Regions from separate parts of the Parabacteroides sp. B2-S-102 genome, predicted to be linked through region 2. Evidence: riboswitches for the same ligand, from Rfam matches in the RefSeq annotation. Region 2 holds a riboswitch; the other holds the start of a gene.
The links. A riboswitch is a leader RNA that binds a small molecule or an ion and turns the genes downstream of it on or off. The one in region 2 is predicted to bind cobalamin.
Positions count from the first base shown of each region.

Region 1: linked by a shared signal. The riboswitch ahead of NBH07_RS08135 (porin family protein) and the one ahead of NBH07_RS15490 (threonine/serine exporter family protein) in region 2 are both predicted to bind cobalamin.

Region 1 is NZ_JAMOKM010000004.1:296,501-307,878, reverse strand. It holds gene NBH07_RS08165 (winged helix-turn-helix domain-containing protein) at 78-293, opposite strand; gene NBH07_RS08160 (NAD-dependent epimerase/dehydratase family protein) at 420-1,913, opposite strand; tRNA gene NBH07_RS08155 (tRNA-Glu) at 2,009-2,080, opposite strand; gene mutA (methylmalonyl-CoA mutase small subunit) at 2,352-4,211, shown strand; gene scpA (methylmalonyl-CoA mutase) at 4,224-6,371, shown strand; gene coaW (type II pantothenate kinase) at 6,501-7,355, shown strand; cobalamin riboswitch at 7,375-7,577, shown strand; gene NBH07_RS08135 (porin family protein) at 7,870-8,478, shown strand; gene priA (replication restart helicase PriA) at 8,566-11,028, shown strand; gene NBH07_RS08125 (low molecular weight protein-tyrosine-phosphatase) at 11,063-11,378, shown strand, end outside.
Region 2 is NZ_JAMOKM010000013.1:13,507-20,565, forward strand. It holds gene NBH07_RS15490 (threonine/serine exporter family protein) at 1-816, opposite strand, end outside; cobalamin riboswitch at 863-1,061, opposite strand; gene NBH07_RS15495 (DUF5074 domain-containing protein) at 1,073-2,929, opposite strand; gene NBH07_RS15500 (hypothetical protein) at 2,926-4,206, opposite strand; gene NBH07_RS15505 (YncE family protein) at 4,216-5,370, opposite strand; gene NBH07_RS15510 (TonB-dependent receptor) at 5,367-7,059, opposite strand, start outside.

The DNA of each region.
Region 1 (11,378 bases), on a different contig from region 2:
TACAAAGTAAGTACTTTTTTGAAGATTTCATTGCGAAGAAAGTGAAATCCTTCGCAATGAAATATCATAAATGTCATTTAAAAATAAAAGTTGGTACCCGGACAGAAGATAGGGTGGCTGCTGGTGTTATCAATTTCAATCTTATTTTCTCTAGCGAGCCAACCGATAGCGGACCATAGATCCGCATCTGTTAGAGCGGATTTTGCTCTCAACGCCTCAAAACTCCAATGTTGGCCATCTGAAAGCAAATTCCAGATAGCTCCTGCATTTAATCCGATCGATCCTTTTGTCATGATAAAATCTGTTTTTATGTTTATGGTATATAGTGCTTATATTGTTATAACAGATAATATCCGGTAAAAGTATGTTGCGTTGAGATAAATAATCTAAAAAACAAAAATCTCTTGATGCGTTGAATTTTATTCCTTGAAGTCAGCGAATATGGATTCATCGTATACATTGTGTTCCTTTTTATCGTGGAATGGATACCATACTTGGGCGAAGAACGGATTTCCTTTAGCGATCTCGTCGTAATTCCAAGGGAGCGGTAAACATTCCGGGCACCAATGGCCTCCTAATAATACTAATGTGGGAGAGGCCTTAAAACGGTGACCGAATTGGCATTCCCAATCGAGTGGGGTCGATAAGTCTCCTTTTGTCATGGCCGGGGACAAGCATTTTCCTCCCCTGAATTCTGCGGCTTTACGCATATCCTCGATATCCCATTCCGACTTCGGCTTACTTTCATCATAACCATGATCCAGAAAGACGGGTGTTTCGGAGGGGCGTTTTGTCCGGATCTTATCCCAACCCGGGATTGCTTGCCAATCCTCATACGAGCCAAAATAGGCGGATATACGATCTTGGTGTCTGTTCTTGATCCAGTTACGGGTTCCCAGTCCCGGCTTTTTAGCGATGGCTCCCATACCCAGTTTTATGAAGATAGGAGGGACGATCTTTGCTAGGTGGAAATACCAAGGGACTTGGCTGGCCATCCATTTAAAATAATCGTCGCAAGTTTGGTTACTGCGGAAATGCAGATATCCTTCTAATAGATCTGAATCGGTATACCATTGTCCGTGGAAATTACGGGTAGCGAACCAGTTCGGTTCGAATATTTTCTCCGGGGCGGGACAGCCGATCGCTTTTAACAATTTACTCTCAAACTCATAATTCGTCAGGCGGAAAGATGGGCCGCTACTAATGTTATAGAAACGGTTCCAAAACTCATCCGGCACCTCTTCCTCGCATACATTCGCTAGTAAGCGACCGGAATCCTCGGCGGTAGCCCATTCCAGCACGCCGTCTAGCGGTACGTGGAATGTGATTGGGTCCGAACCCTTGAATAATAATTCGGGGCATAAGATACCGGTTTGGCGAAGGCACGCCCAATGTTTAATACCCGACTCCACGAAAATACGTTCGGCTATTGTCTTTGAGATGGCATAATGATCATAGACACTTATATTGATCGGATCTCCCGTACGTCCCCAATGAACCGGTGCGTTACGGTGGCCGGTTTGCGCCACGGAGCCGATATAGACTACCTTGATCTGATCTGCGTTCGGTTGCGCTTTTACGGCATCCACGATGTGTTGAGCGGCGGTCGTGTTTACTTTCAAGGTCTTTTTAGGGAAATAATCCGCCGCCGGCGAAACCATTCCACCTACGTGTAATACGTAGTCCGCCCCCGTTACTCCATTTAAGACATCTTGATAACTCGTCAAGTCTCCCCAAACGATACGGATCCCTTCCATAGCCTCATAGGTGGCCAACTTCTCTTTATTGATTTTGCTCGGACGAGCCAAGAGTGTTATATTAAAACGATCTAGCCGTTTGGACAACTCGACCAATCCGGCATGGCCCATCGTCCCGGTGGCTCCGGTCAGAAAGACGGTCTTTTTACTTTTCATGATATAATTTAAGTGTATAATAAAAATCTTAGGATACTATCGGGTAGCGAAGGTATATAAAAAAAAGCTCCCAACCAATAGGTTGAGAGCTTTTGTAGTGGATACGAGAATCGAACTCGTATTGCATGCGTGAGAGGCATGTGTCCTAACCGTTAGACGAATCCACCATTTAGATGTCATTGTTTTTGTTTGACGATGCAAAGGTAGATATATTTTTTAATTCTGCAATAGTTGGACTGAGTTTTTTTGAAGAAAAAGTGTGTTTTTTATCAAAATGCCAAGAAAACGGGGAGAATACCACTAAAAGGCGTTAAAAGTAGTTGCGATTTCATTGTTTTTTCATTGTCGGTACTGTTTATTTATTCTACCTTTGCCATCTGTAATTGAACAAAATAGTATTGAACATTACTAATACCAGTTTAATAAACAACTAATATTATGGCAGAACTTAAAGAAAAACTTTTCTCAGAATTCGCACCTGTGTCTACTGAAGAGTGGATGGCGAAGATAACGGCCGACCTGAAAGGGGTACCGTTTGAGAAAAAGCTTGTTTGGAAGACAGGCGAAGGATTTAATGTAAATCCTTTCTATCGTGCAGAAGACATCGAGGGTTTAAAGACTACAGAGTCTCTTCCCGGTGAATTCCCTTATGTTCGTGGAACGAAGAAAGACAACGATTGGAAGGTACGCCAGAACATTGAAGTTTGCTGCTTCAAGGGTGCTAACGAGAAAGCACTAGACCTTTTGACGAAAGGTGTTACTTCTCTTGGGTTCATCATCAAAGGTGATGAGGTGAACGAGGAGAACATAGCTACTTTATTAGAGGGTATTTGTCCGGCTTCCGTAGAATTGAACTTCAACACTTGCAACTGCAAAGCGGAGAAGTTGATCGGTATCTTGGCTGACTACTTCAAAGGCAAGGGTGTCGACGCAGAGAAGTGCTACGGTTCTGTAAACTATGACGCTTTCAAGAAACCTTTAGTAAAAGGTAAAGAAAACAGTGAGTGGGTAGAAGGTGCCGCAGCTGTGCTCAAAGCTGGACAGGCTTTGCCTAACTACCGTGTATTGGCTGTAAATGCGTTCCTTTTCAACAATGCTGGCGCTTACATTTCTCAGGAATTAGGTTACGCCTTGGCTTGGGGTAACGAATTGATGGCAAAACTAACCGAGGCTGGTTTCACCGCTGACGAGGTTGCCAAGAAGATCAAATTCAATTTTGGTATCAGCTCTAACTACTTCATGGAAATCGCTAAGTTCCGTGCGGCTCGTTGGTTGTGGGCCGAGATCGTAGCCGCTTATAAGCCGGCCTGCGAATGCGCTTGCAAGATGGTTGCTCACGCACAGACTTCAGAGTGGAACATGACGGTTTACGATGCTCACGTAAACTTGCTTCGTTCTCAAACTGAGGCTATGTCTGCCGCTCTTGCTGGCGTAGACTCTATCACGGTTCGCCCGTTTGATAAGATTTACCAGACTCCGGACGATTTCTCCGAGCGTATCGCACGTAACCAACAATTATTATTGAAGGAAGAGTGCCACTTGGATAAGGTCGTTGACCCGTCTGCCGGTTCTTATTATGTAGAGGTATTGACGAATTCCTTGGCCGATGTCGCTTGGAAGTTGTTCTTGGAGGTTGAGGAAAAAGGAGGATTCTCCGTTGCCGTGAACGCAGGTGAGATCCAAAATGCCGTTAACGCTTCGAATGTAGCTCGTAAGAAAGCGGTTGCTACCCGTCGTGAGATCCTGTTGGGTTCTAACCAGTATCCTAACTTCACGGAAGTAGCTGCCGATAAGATTCAGGAAAAAGGTTCTTGCTGTTGTGGCGGTGGTCATTGCGGCGAGGCAACGATCCCGGCTCTTGATTTCTCTCGCGGCGCTTCCGAATTCGAGGCTTTGCGTATGGCGACAGAGAAGAGTGGCAAGACTCCGAAGGTATTCATGTTGACGATCGGTAACTTGGCGATGCGTTTGGCTCGTTCACAGTTCTCCGCTAACTTCTTCGCTTGTGCCGGATATAAGATAATTGATAACTTAGGCTTCGATACGGTTGAGGCTGGTGTTGAGGCTGCAGTCAAGGCGGGTGCTGAGATAGTGGTTCTTTGCTCTAGTGATGACGAGTATGCTGAATTCGCTCCTGCTGCTTACAAGGCTTTGGCCGGACGTGCCGAATTCGTTGTAGCCGGAGCTCCTGCTTGCGCGGACGACTTGAAGGCTCAAGGTATCGACCAGTTCGTAAATGTAAAGAGCAATGTGCTTGAGACATTGAAAGCATTCAACGCTAAATTAGGAATCGCTTAAGTATAAACAATTATGAGACCAAATTTTAAAAACATAGATATAAAGAATGCCGGATTCGCAGCTACAAACGCTGCCGAATGGGCAAAAGCCAATGGTATCGAGCCCAATTGGAAAACACCCGAGCATATCGAGGTGAAACCTGTATATACAAAAGAAGACTTGGAGGGTATGGAGCACTTGAACTATGCTTCCGGTCTGCCTCCTTATCTACGTGGCCCGTACAGCGGTATGTACGCTATGCGTCCTTGGACAATCCGTCAGTACGCGGGTTTCTCTACCGCTGAGGAGTCTAACGCTTTCTATCGCCGTAACTTGGCTTCCGGTCAGAAAGGTTTGTCCGTTGCGTTCGACCTTCCGACTCACCGTGGTTACGATGCCGACAACGAACGTGTGGTTGGTGATGTAGGTAAAGCGGGTGTATCTATCTGTTCCTTGGAGAACATGAAAGTGTTGTTCGATGGTATTCCTTTGAACAAGATGTCTGTTTCCATGACCATGAATGGTGGTGTGCTTCCGGTATTGGCATTCTATATCAACGCAGGTTTGGAGCAAGGTGCTAAGTTGGAGGAAATGGCCGGTACGATCCAGAACGATATATTGAAAGAGTTCATGGTACGTAATACCTATATTTACCCGCCTGAGTTCTCCATGAAGATTATCGCTGATATCTTCGAGTATACCTCTCAGAAGATGCCGAAGTTCAACTCTATCTCTATCTCCGGTTATCATATGCAGGAGGCTGGTGCTACGGCTGATATCGAGATGGCTTATACGTTGTGCGACGGTATGGAATATCTTCGTGCCGGTATCAACGCCGGTATCGATGTGGATGCGTTCGCTCCCCGTTTGTCATTCTTCTGGGCTATCGGTGTAAATCACTTCATGGAGATCGCCAAGATGCGTGCGGCTCGTATGTTGTGGGCGAAGATCGTGAAGAGCTTCGGCGCTAAGAACCCGAAATCATTGGCATTGCGTACACATAGCCAGACTTCCGGTTGGTCATTGACCGAGCAAGATCCGTTCAATAACGTAGGACGTACTTGTATCGAGGCTATGGCCGCTACATTAGGACATACACAATCTTTGCATACGAACGCATTGGATGAGGCGATCGCTTTGCCGACCGATTTCTCCGCTCGTATCGCTCGTAATACACAGATTTACATTCAGGAAGAGACTAAGATCTGTAAGGAAATCGACCCGTGGGCTGGTTCTTACTATGTAGAGTCTTTGACGAATGAATTGGTACATAAAGGTTGGGCGTTGATCCAAGAGATCGAGAGCATGGGTGGTATGGCGAAAGCCATCGAGACAGGTCTTCCTAAGATGCGTATCGAGGAAGCGGCCGCTCGTACACAGGCTCGTATCGACTCAGGTGTTCAGACCATCGTTGGTGTTAACAAATATCGTTTGCCGAAGGAAGATCCGATCGATATCCTTGAGATTGATAATACAGCCGTACGTAACGAGCAGATCGCCGCTTTGAAGGAGTTGCGTGCTAACCGTGACGAAGCCGCTGTTCAAAAAGCTTTGGCTGATATCACGGAGTGCGTGAAGACGAAGAAGGGCAATTTATTAGAGTTGGCTGTTAAGGCTGCCGGCTTGCGTGCGTCATTGGGAGAGATCTCCGATGCTTGCGAGGTGGTTGTAGGTCGTTATAAAGCAATCATTAGAACTATTTCAGGCGTGTATTCATCAGAAACTAAGAAAGACGCAGACTTCCAGAAAGCTTGCGAGCTTTGCGAGCAATTCGCTAAGAAAGAGGGCCGTCAGCCTCGTATCATGATCGCTAAGATGGGTCAGGACGGACATGACCGTGGCGCTAAGGTTGTTGCTACCGGTTATGCTGACTGTGGGTTCGACGTAGATATGGGACCGTTGTTCCAGACTCCGGCCGAGGCTGCCCGTCAAGCTGTAGAGAACGATGTTCACGTAATGGGCGTTTCTTCTTTGGCCGCTGGTCATAAGACGTTGGTTCCGCAGGTTATCGAGGAGTTGAAGAAATTAGGTCGTGAGGATATCATCGTTATCGCTGGTGGTGTAATCCCGGCTCAAGACTATGACTTCTTGTATAAGGCTGGCGTTGCCGCTATCTTTGGCCCGGGTACTTCCGTATCGAAGGCAGCTTGCCAGATCCTAGAGATCTTGTTAGGCGAATAAATAGCATTTAAACCTTACGGTTTTTTAATAAAGAGAGGCTGGACAATTGATTTTGTCCGGCCTTTTTTAGTATTGTATACGGGTTTATGTACTTTTGTAGCGATTATTCAATTAAAAAGGGAAAGAATCATGGGAATCGTTATAGGTATAGACGTGGGAGGTAGCACGACCAAGATCGTCGGTGTGGAGGATAAGAAGATCAAGAACCCGATGTTCGTGAAAGCTACCGATCCGGTAACCTCTTTATTCGGGGCCTTCGGTAAATATATTTATGATAATAACATCTCACTCTCGAATATAGAGAAAGTGATCTTGACGGGTGTAGGTAGCGCCTATATCGATCAACCTTTATATGGCTTACCAACCGCGAAGACGGATGAGTTCCTCGCAAATGGGCTAGGGGCGCAGTATAATACGGGACTGGATAGCCTGTTGGTGGTCAGCATGGGAACGGGTACCTCTTTTGTCAAGGTACAAGGCTCCACGGTCGAGCATATCGGGGGATTGGGTATCGGTGGCGGAACCATCCTCGGCTTGTCTAAGCTATTATTGAAAACGCATGACTTTCACCAAATAGCGTCTTTGGCTGAGCATGGTTCCCTGAATGATATCGACTTGCATATCCGGGATATTACGCCGCATCCGCTACCCGGCCTGCCGCTAGACGTGACAGCCTCTATTTTTGGAAAAGCGGATGCGAACGCTAAGGTTGAGGATATCGCTCTCGGTATCGTTCATATGGTCTTGCAGACTATCGGGCAAGGAGCTGTTTTCGCCTCGTTAAATGGCGATATCAAGAATATCGTGTTGATCGGTAACCTGACTCGCTTGCCGCAATGCCCGGATATTTTCCCCTGTCTGGAGGAGATGTGCGATGTCCATTTCAAGATACCGGAGTATGCCGAGTATCGCACGGCTATCGGGGCGGCTTTATGTTATATCAGGAACCGGGAATATAGGGATATTTTTTGTGGAAAGTGTTAGGCTACATCAAAACTTTATGTATCTTTGCTACATGCTTTGTTCCCTTTCGGCAATCGCCGGATAGGGATTAAAAGGGAATCGGGTGAGAATCCCGGACAGTCCCGCTGCTGTAAGCTTCATAAACGGGTTGAGCAATACTGTTGCCACTGTTCACTCAAGTGAATGGGAAGGCGCTTAAGACCGGAAGTAAGTCAGAAGACCTGCAAGGCGTGTATATTTTCGACGGCTTCGAGGAAAGGCCGGAAGAGAACGCAAGAACCGTATCCGGTTTTTACTATTCTTTATCCAAGGTTTTCTTATCAAGTCGTCTCATGGTTTCGGATAATTATTTTGCCATAATAATTAGGGAAAGAAGCATGAATCTGACCGACGGGATGAGCTCCGTATGTAAGATGCATGCTTTCTTTGAGTTTAAAGGACTGGGGTATTCCGTGAACACTCTATAGAGAATATTTGTTTATTATTAGAAAAGTGCGTTTATTTGCAACGAGTAATTAACAAAAGAAGTATGAATATGAAGAAAATCGTGGGATTTCTTATGGTTGCCTTGTTAGCGTTGATGGCGCTTCCGGCGAACGCTCAGCTTAAATTCGGTATCAAGGGAGGTGTGAATATATCGTCTGTCCATTTCAACTCGGACGTGTTGAAAGCGGATAACGTAACCGGCTTCCAAGTGGGGCCGATGATCGAGACGACTTTGCCGTTGGTGGGTGTCGGGATCGATGCGGCCGTGTTGTATTCGCAAAAAGGTTTGGAGACGACTTCGGTTGGCGGGGTTAAGACTTCGATGAAGACGGATTATATCGATGTTCCGGTCAACTTGAAATGGAAATTCGGCTTACCGATCGTCAAAGCGTATCTGGCAGCCGGTCCGTATATCGGTTTCCGTGTAGGCGGTGATAAATTTTGGGATATCCCGGGTTCCGTAGCGGATCAGGTGAAGGCGAAGAATTTCAGCGCAGGCCTTAACTTCGGTGCCGGCGTGGAGTTGATCAGCCACTTGCAGGTGGGTTTCAATTATGGTCTGGGACTGACTGATAACTATAGCATTGAGAAGGTGAACCTCTCCGACGGTGCCGGAAAGAATCGTGGATGGTCTATCACGGCAGCGATCTTGTTCTAAATAGGTGAAAATAAAATGAGAGAGGCTGGGCTTTAGAAGTCCGGCCTTTTTTGTTATTTTTGGGCTCGTAATGAAACACCTGTTTGAATGAAATATGCGGACGTCATACTTCCCCTTCCTTTGGAGAATAGCTATACCTATCGGATACCCGAAGATCTGGAAAGAGCCGTGACTCCCGGTTGCCGGGTGATCGTGCATTTCGGGAAGAAACGATATTATACGGCCATCGTCATGGAGGTACACGACCGGGAACCGGTATCCGATTTTGAGACGAAGGAGATCTACGCTTTGCTGGATGCCACTCCGGTGCTCCGCCGTCCGCAACTCCGTTTCTGGAAATGGATATCTTCTTATTATATATGTAAGCTGGGCGACGTGTATAAGGCGGCCTTGCCTTCCGGCTTAAAGTTGGAAAGCGAGACGGCGGTTACTTATAATGAGGATTTCGAGGCTACCGCCCCCTTGCGCCCGAACGAGCAAGCGGTACTGGATGCCTTTAGCGGGGTTTTGAAATTGACGATCTCGGAGTTGGAGAAGAAGACCGGTCTCCGAAATGTTGTCCCGATCGTCTCTTCCTTGATGGTGAAAGGGGCGGTTGAGGTGAGCGAGGAGCTAAAGCGAGGATTCGTTCCCAAGACACAGGCGTTTATCCGTTTGGCCGAAGCTTACTGGGATGAGACGAAATTGCAGGCGGTGTTCGAAGAATTGAAAAGGGCGAAGAAACAAGAGCTTCTGTTGGTCAGCTTCTTGGATTTAAGCCATACCTTGAATCCCGCTTTATCGAAGGAGCTTTCCAAGAAAGAGCTATTGGAACGCAGTGGTTATACCTCTGCGGTATTGGAGGGTCTGCTGAAACGGGGTATCTTGGAGAGTTACGAGAAAGAGGTGGGTCGTTTACAAGTATCCGTCTGCCGCTTGCAAGAGCCGAATCCGCTCAGTCCGGCGCAAGAGAAAGCCTACGGAGAGATCCATGAGGCTTTCAAGACGAAGGAGGTTTGCTTGCTTCATGGCGTGACTTCCAGTGGTAAGACCGAGATATACGTCCGTTTGATCCATGAGGTCTTGCGGCTGGGGCGGCAGGTTTTATATATGTTGCCGGAGATCGCTATCACGACCCAGATCACGGAACGGCTGGCGAAATTATTCGGGGATAAGCTATTGGTCTACCACTCTAAGTTCTCGGACAACGAGCGGGTGGAGGTCTGGAACAAGCTGCTGCATAGCGACGAGCCTATGCTGGTATTGGGGGTCCGTTCTTCCCTCTTCCTTCCGTTTAAGGACTTGGGCTTGATTATCGTGGACGAGGAGCATGAGAATACGTATAAGCAGCAAGACCCGACACCCCGTTACCATGCCCGTAACGCTGCCATCGTCTTGGCGGGTATGCACGGCGGTAAGACCTTATTGGGTTCCGCCACCCCTTCCATCGACTCTTATTTCAACGCTACGGCGGGGAAATACGGTCTGGTCGAGCTATCCACCCGCTACGGTGATTGCTTGATGCCGGAGATTATTACGGTGGACGTGAAGGAGCTAAAGCGCAAGAAGATTATGAAAGATACCCTTTTCTCCCCCCTGTTGGTGGAGAAGGTGCGGGAGGCTTTATCCCGGGGTGAGCAAGCGATCTTGTTCCAGAACCGCCGGGGATTCGCCCCGATGATCGAGTGTCGGGGGTGCGGGTGGGTGCCTCATTGCGTGAATTGCGACGTTAGCCTTACCTACCACAAGGCGCATAATCAGCTGGTTTGCCATTATTGCGGTTATACCTACCGCTTGCCGCAGGTATGTCCAGAGTGTAAGGGGACGGAGTTCAAGATGCAAGGCTTCGGTACGGAGAAGGTAGAGGAGGAGATCGCTGGGCAATTCCCAGCGGCGAAGGTGGAGCGGCTGGATTTCGATACGGCCCGTACCCGCACGGCTTACGAGCGGATCATCTCGGATTTCGAGAAGGGGAAGACACAAATCTTGATTGGTACCCAGATGTTGTCGAAGGGATTGGATTTCGGGAATGTCAGCGTGGTCGGAATCTTGAGCGCCGATAGCCTGATGAATTTCCCAGACTTCCGGGCGCACGAGCGGGCTTATCAATTGATGGTACAGGTTAGCGGACGTGCCGGACGACGGGATAAGCGGGGTACGGTGATCTTGCAGACTACTCAGCCGGAGCATCCTTTGATCCGTATGGTGCAGCATTTTGCTTATAAGGAAATGGTGAGCTTGCAATTGAGCGAGCGTAGTATGTTCCGTTACCCGCCTTACTACCGTTTGATCGTCTTGATCCTTCGGAGTCGGAATGAGGAGGCTTTGCAGGAAATGTCTGCTTTATACGCCGAGAAACTTCGTGCTCGTTTGGGTGAGCGGGTGTTGGGGCCGGTTACGCCGCCTATCACCCGGGTACAGACGCTTCATATCAAGAAGATCGTCTTGAAGATCGAGATATCCGCCGGGATCGCTCCGCTTCGTGAGATATTGGAGGGTATTCATACTGAGATGCAAGGATATGTACCGTTTAAGCAGTTGCTGGTTCATTATGATGTGGACCCGGCTTGAGAATTGAAAATGGAGAATTGAAAATTGAAAATTAATGGAAAGGAGCTTAGTGATGAAGGAGGAGAAGGTACGGTTGTTGTTTGTGTGCTTGGGGAATATATGTCGCTCTCCGTCGGCGGAGGCAGTAATGAAGAGGTTGGTGAAGGATGCGGGATTGGGAGATCGGATTGAGATCGATTCCGCCGGGATCACCGGGTATCATGAAGGAGACCGGGCGGATTCACGGATGCGGGCGCATGCGGCCCGTAGGGGATATGTGTTGGATTCGATCTCCCGTCCGGTACGTCAGTGGGACTTCCATGACTTCGATTTGATTATCGGCATGGACGACCAAAATATAACGGACTTGA
Region 2 (7,059 bases):
ATTTAATTCACTGAACTTATGATCTATCTCGACATCATTCATGACAAGTACCCGCATGGCGAATGCGATACCGAAAGTCATGGCGGCTACCATCATGACCGTATTGGAGGCCCGGGTGATGCCGACAAGCAAATGATTGTCTAGCATATCATCCACGAAGTTAATCAAGGGTACGCCCGGCACGATAAATAAAGCGCAGGCTAATAATGGATGATAAGGAGTGTCGGATAGCCCGGAGAAGGAGGATGCGTATGCCAAGCAGGTGGATACGAAAGCGGCCGCGGCGATACTCATATATACGTTAAGTCCAGCCTCGACACAGCGGGCCCGTACCCTAAACCCGACGAAAGCGCAAATGGAAGCGAATAGGAATGCCATCCAGTCGCATCCGAATAGCTTACAGAATCCTCCGCATGCGAATCCCGCTCCGATAGCTACGATATAAGGGGTATAATTCCGGGGTTGGTGAACGATCTTCTCCAGTTCTTCCTCATATTTATCCAAGGAATAATCTTGCTCGATCGCCCGCCATGAAAGCTTGCTTACCTGTGAGATTGTCGTCATGTTAATGCCATGCTTCTCGCATTTCTGGAATTTGGAGAATGAGTTTCGCTCATCGCTTACGTTTACCATGATCATGGTCCACCGGATATCGATATGCAACTTCTCCTCGGGGATACCCATAAAGGCGGCAACTCGTTTCATGTTTCGCTCGATACGATTCGTGTCAGCGGCACTTTCCATCAATAATTTTCCCGTACGGAGCAAAAGATCCAATTTGCGCCGTAACAACAATACTTCCTTGTCTGTCATCATTTCTTTTAATTCTTATGTTGTACTCTATATCCTAGCCCACGAGGATATGAATCTTAAATGAATGGCAGGTCTTCTGACTAGCTCCCATCCTAATGCCTTCCCGACTACCTTGAGCCAGTGGCGAAAGTAGTATTAGAATGTTAAAGGAGTTTCACAGCAGCGGGACTGTTCCGGATTCTCACCGGATTCCCTTTTAATCCGTATGCCCGAATAGGCATTACGAAACCAATTCGGGCACAAAGGTAAGGAATTTTTTTTATTTCTTAATCATCCTTACGGTCTCTGTCTTTTCTCCAGTGATCACACGGATGAAATAGAGACCTTGGGATAAATGGCTTACGTCAATAAATTCACCCGGATTGATCGCCGTTTTTTGGACCCTAGTACCGTTCGTCGTGTAAATCTCTACGGTGGCGGTTGTGCCGATATTGATTTGTATGGTATTTACCGCTGGATTGGGATAGAGATTAAGTGTTGGCCGTGAGACTTTTTCTACGCTTGTCGGAGGGTTCCCCGTGCTAACAAGAAGGTCTTTCGTGACGATCTTCCCATTGGAGTTGAAGCGGATCGTTATCGTGGACTTATGATCCTCATTGATCGTGGTAGTAGTACTGACAATTAATGAGTCGTTACGAATAATTGCGCTGATAGGAGATGAGGGCGTAACGGAGGAGATTGATTTCACGATGGCGGCATCCATATTGTCTGCGTCACTAACCATATTACCTAGAGCAAGTTTATAGACAGGCTTGTCTTCCGTCAGACTTATAGAAGAAGGGAAGCTGGAGGAAACGACAGGTACTGCGTTATCCGGGAAAACCGGGATAGCGGGGAACCAATAGTTGACGATCATCGAATATTCTTGTACCACTTTGCCTTTGTTATTTATACGAGCTAACATGTGCGTAGGATCTTGGAACTCATGATACAAGAAGGTGTATAGCTCGTCGGTTTTTGGGTTAAGGCGAAATCCGGTTCCGTACAAGCGCCAATCCCAGTCCTGTTTTCGGAGGTCGATTAGCTGGAAAAATTGCTTCTTGTCAATATCATACCCACAGATTTGATACCCCGTGAACCAACTGCCTTCTTTCGGTTGTCCGTTCCAGTAAATCTTATTTTCTTTGGCACTGGCGCAGAAACCGTCGGCGGTCCATGCGTACCAAGAGTTCGGAACGACACCGATGGTCTCGCTTAACGGGATCTTTACCGTGTCCACCTTAAAGGTATAGGGGTTCAAGTTTAGCATATATTCCAAGGCGGAACCATCCCCGGCCGTATTCTGGGTCATGCTGATCCAAAGTGTACCATCCTTGGACTGAACGATAGAGCCGAAGCCTCGTTGAATCTCCTTCTCTTGCCCTTTTACGGTCTCTTTCTCGATCGGGGCGGCGATGGTACGGATAATTTTATCGGTTTTCGGGTCTATTATTAATAGACCATATTGTTGATGGACGGCAAAGACAAGGTCGTTGGCACGTACCATGGTTCCGATCTGGGCATAATACAATTCACCGTATCCATCGGCGTTCGGATTTCCGGAACCTTCTATTTGTTTGCCGATCGTCATCTTATCGCTATCGTAGATCCAGATACCGTTGCTGGTTCCTATATAGCCTTTGTGCTCGTCTACCGGAAGATAAGAGCGGCCATCGGCTATGGATTTACCCTCGGCGTTTTGGGCGATATATTTGAACTCCTTGATCACCTTCATGGTCTTGGCATCGCATACGGCAAATCGGCTTCCGGTGATTTTTGCCCCGGGATCGCGCTCTTGCTTAGAGACAAGGTAGAATTTATCGCCATAGATGGTACCGAATTGCGTGGTACATCCCAGCTCATGACCCGGATTCTCGGTCTGGAAGACACGATAGTGCCATTCCCCATCATGGGTGAGGAAATTGACGGTGCTGTTCTGATGGCCGTACCAGTCCTCGTTTACGATAAATGTACCCTGACTGTAATCCATATCCGTAGAACGCAGGATGGAAGATTGTGACGGTACATCCCTCATTTGGGCCGGATCTATGCCGGCGACCATCCATGAGGTGTTGCCTTGGGCCATTAGGCCACTCGTGGCGAACGTACAGAGAAATAAGGTAATCGTCTTTTTCATAAGCCTTTTATTTTTAGGATTGCTTGATCATATTGTAATTTCATTTGCTCGCTTACCGGATCTGGAACGATGATGGAGGGGGGGACGATGTGTAAATCCTGCGCACGGATGATCTCTGTCGAGGTTTCCCCGATCCAACCGCAATATTGGTTTACCGCCGTGTACACCTTGATAAAATCAATACCGGGTAATTCTACTTTATTACCTTCCGCATCTACGGCCCATTCGATATCGAAGCTATTTAGATCTTGATAATCGTTCGGGTGGTTATCTACATATCCCCATGGATAGGAGTAGAGCACGTAGTATTTGCCTGTACCGCTTTCGTCCGTGGCGTTATCCCTCAATCTGGTTCCGGTAAAAGTCAAGGTGCTCTCCTCGATCCACTCCGGATAATAGCTCTGCGTGTGGTACACGTTTTTTGGCAAATAGCCGGTATTGCCTTGGTTATCCTTCCACGACAGATAGGTGGCATCACTCCATTGCTGGCTCATGTCCGGCTCGGGAATCTTGTCGGGATCCGGGCGATCATAGGTAATACGATAATTCTTGACGGTTTCCGGTTTATAGTACTCGCTACCGGCCAGCTCGTACCATTCGTCGTCCGGTAAGCCGTTCTGGTTCGTGTCGAAAGAGACCATGACAATGCCGGGCTCGCAACTGCCTCCCTTTTTCTCTTGATACTCCGGTAGGTCGGAATAGAAAGAGTTCCCGAGGATCATAAAGTCCTTTTTCCCTTTGACGTTGATGACCGTATGATCGAAACCAAAGATAACATATCCTCCGTATCCTCCGAGGGAGATCATCACGTCGTTCGTACCGGAGATATTCTCCTCTACCTTTTTCAGTATGGTTTCTTTCGTATCGCCTTCCTCGTATTCGGGCATCGTATTGACAAACTGACCCGGTGCGGGACAAAAGTCGTACACTTTGGATAAATAAGGGCTATATTCTATTTCCTCCTGCATCACCTCGAAACGAAAATCGTGCTTATAGGGGGTCTCCTTATCGATGATCTCGAAGGTCATCTGATAGGTGCCCGTATCTTTTGCGAGGAAGATATAAGAACGTTCGGTAGATACGAGAGAGTCCGTCCCGTTCCGGTGAAGTGTCCACCGATACTCGTCGCCGGTAAAGGCCGGGCTGAGTAGATAAGTTTTCATGCGGGGCAGATAATAGACATCATCGATACCCAAGCTAACCATCTGTATCTTGTCTTGGGTACAGGATAGAAATGCTAGGAAACCTGAAATGAATAGATATAAAACTTGTCTCATAACGCTGTTCTATTTATAAAGGAAAACCATATGGGCGGGGATATCCCCGGTACGTACGCCCCATTTCCGTATCCCGTTCTTATCGTAGCAATAGAGGGTTCCGCTGGATACGTAATTCTTGGCGTCGGTGACGAAGATGTCTTTCGTATAGGGATGGACCATGATCCCGTATGGGATACGAATGTCTTTCTCGCTACCGTCGGTGATAAAGTTCGTGCTGATCACCTCTTTGGTACGGACATCTATGATTCCGTACGAGATGCTGTTACTCTGCGTATTCACGTTCCATTCCGTACTGTAATAGAAGAGGGAATCTCCGCTGATGCAAAGGTTGGAGCAAGGGATATTCAGGGTATCGGTAACCACCATCTCATTATATCCTTTTCGCTTTTCCAGTACATACAGGTTGGAATGTACCGTATCGTAATCTCCCCGAGAAGTTACCCATAATTTACCGTATTTATCCGCACGGATACGGTGCAGATTGATCCCTACCGGAATCTTTTGGACTTGCTTGAAACGGTTTAGTTCGATGACGGAAACCGTATTGTCGTACTCCGGGGCACGATAGCCTCCGGAATTCACTACGTAGATATATTCACCCAAAATCTCTAATTCATCCGGCTGGTAGCCGACAATGACTTTAGCGTCTATTTTCAGGCTGGTCGTGTCTACCCGATATACGGCTCCTTGTGGAGCATTCGGGTCGATTTGCACGGGGCCGACATAAGAGGTTACATAGGCGTTTCCCCGGTAAAAACGGATGTACCGGCAGTTAGGAATGTCTATTTGCGTGATCCGCTCACAAGTCCGGGCGTCCAATACTTCTACTTTATGGGAACAATTGACTACAACATATAGCTTACTTCCGTAAATCTGGATATCATTGCCTACATCGCCCAACTCCTTGACCACGTTTGGGTTCCGTTCCGAGTAGAGGTTACGGATATAATAACCGTTCACGTAATCCAGATAATCCAGCGTACATTTATTGCTTCCCATATTCCCCTCGTTCACTAAATACATCCCTTGAGGATTCGCCTCGGGGTGGATACCATCGGAGACCAGCTCGTATTCCGATGGAACTACGATCTCGATCTTACGGCAGGATGAAAAAGCGCAACCGATCAGGATACCTATTATATATAATGTATGTCTTTTCATATCTCGATCGTTAAAGACACTTTGTAATTTCGTTTCGGCATCGGATAATTCAGGATCACGTCGTAGTCTTGGCTTAACAGGTTGTTTACCTCTACGGCAGCCTTGATAAGTCCGAATTTGAATTTCAAATCTTTCGACAAGGAGATGTCGCTGGTGTACCACGGTTGCGTATAATTGTATTTGATATTTTCCTGCTGGTTATACCGCTCTCCCACATATATGAAACTATAGTTGAGGTTCCATCCCTTGAAAGAGGCTTGTGCGATGGCGGAGCCGCTATGCCAAGGGATATAAGGGATTTGATCTCCGTAATAGGTATCCGAGGGATCCGTGAAGTCTTGGGCCTTTTGATAGGTGTATTGTACGCGTAGCGTGACGAACAAATCTTTTACCGGATTGACGGTCGTTTCCGTACTGACATCTATACCTTTGATTTCTACCTTACCCAAATTCAGCATCGTCCAACGGAACTGCTGGCCTTTGGGGTAAGCGATGATCTTGTCTTTCACCTTGTTGTAATAACCATCCGCCTGTATCTTGAAGCGATAGAAAAGATAGTTCTCCCATGTTTTCGTGTAAGCGAAGCCGGCATCATATTGGGTTACGTATTCCGGGTTTAATTTGGAGTTTCCCATATCGGCGTAATACAAATCGTTGAAGGTAGGCATACGGAAGATCCGTTTATAGAAAGCGCGTACATTAAAGTCTTGTTTCTCGAACGGCTTGTAGGAGGCGAATACGGCGGGTGTAAGGATTTGCCGGGCTTTCGGTGCGGGGCCTTCTTCTACACGGTCGTTGATAAAAGTCGCCAGTCCGCTGGCCTGTAATTTTACTTTTCCTAACCGGAGCGCCGTAGCGACCGAAAGGAGGTTGGTGAAGCGTTCCGGGTAAACGAATCCATACATATCGGCGTTCATCTTGTTCCATTGCAAGTCGTAAGAAGCAGAGACATCCCAGTTCGAGAGGATGGAGTAGACATTAGCGGAAGATAGGTAAATCTCCCGTTGCTTATACAGGTTATCTACATGAATCAGCTTGTCGTCGTTGTTCACATAATGCGTACGGTAGAAAGCGTATTTCGCATTGACCTGTGTCTTGAATTTACTATTGATTTCTTTGATATAGGAGCCTTGCATGAAAGAGTTCGTATCCCATACTCGTTCGCCGCGTCGCCATACGTTGTTTACGATAGCCCCCGGGATACCTCGTTCGGAATTGTAGTTGTAGAACTTAAGATTCCAAGTACCGTCGCTCATCTTGCCATACAATCCGGCCTCTAGGCGGGTGGCGTTGATATCCCCGTTTTCCCGGACGGCGGTCGTATCGTAAGCGATCTCTCCGGCAGGGTTGATACGGCGGTAACGAAATTTGTATTTACCGCTTCCGCTTAACCATTCGGCGCTGAAAGAGGCGGCTATGTTTTCTGATATCTTATATTCAAACAGCGCCGAGGGGTTGATAACGTCGAAAGAACCGACTTTCATCGTGGCACGGATATTCGTTGTTTTTCCATCTTCGAAACGAGGACGACGAGAACGCAGATAAAGCGTACCGGCCGCACCGAAATCTTTTGCGGATTGGAAAATATCGCTCTTCTGGCCATTGTATAAAGAAATCTCCTCGATATTGTCTAAGGAATACATTCCAAGGTCTACTTGTCCGTTTTGCGCGTTGCTTAATTCGATGCCG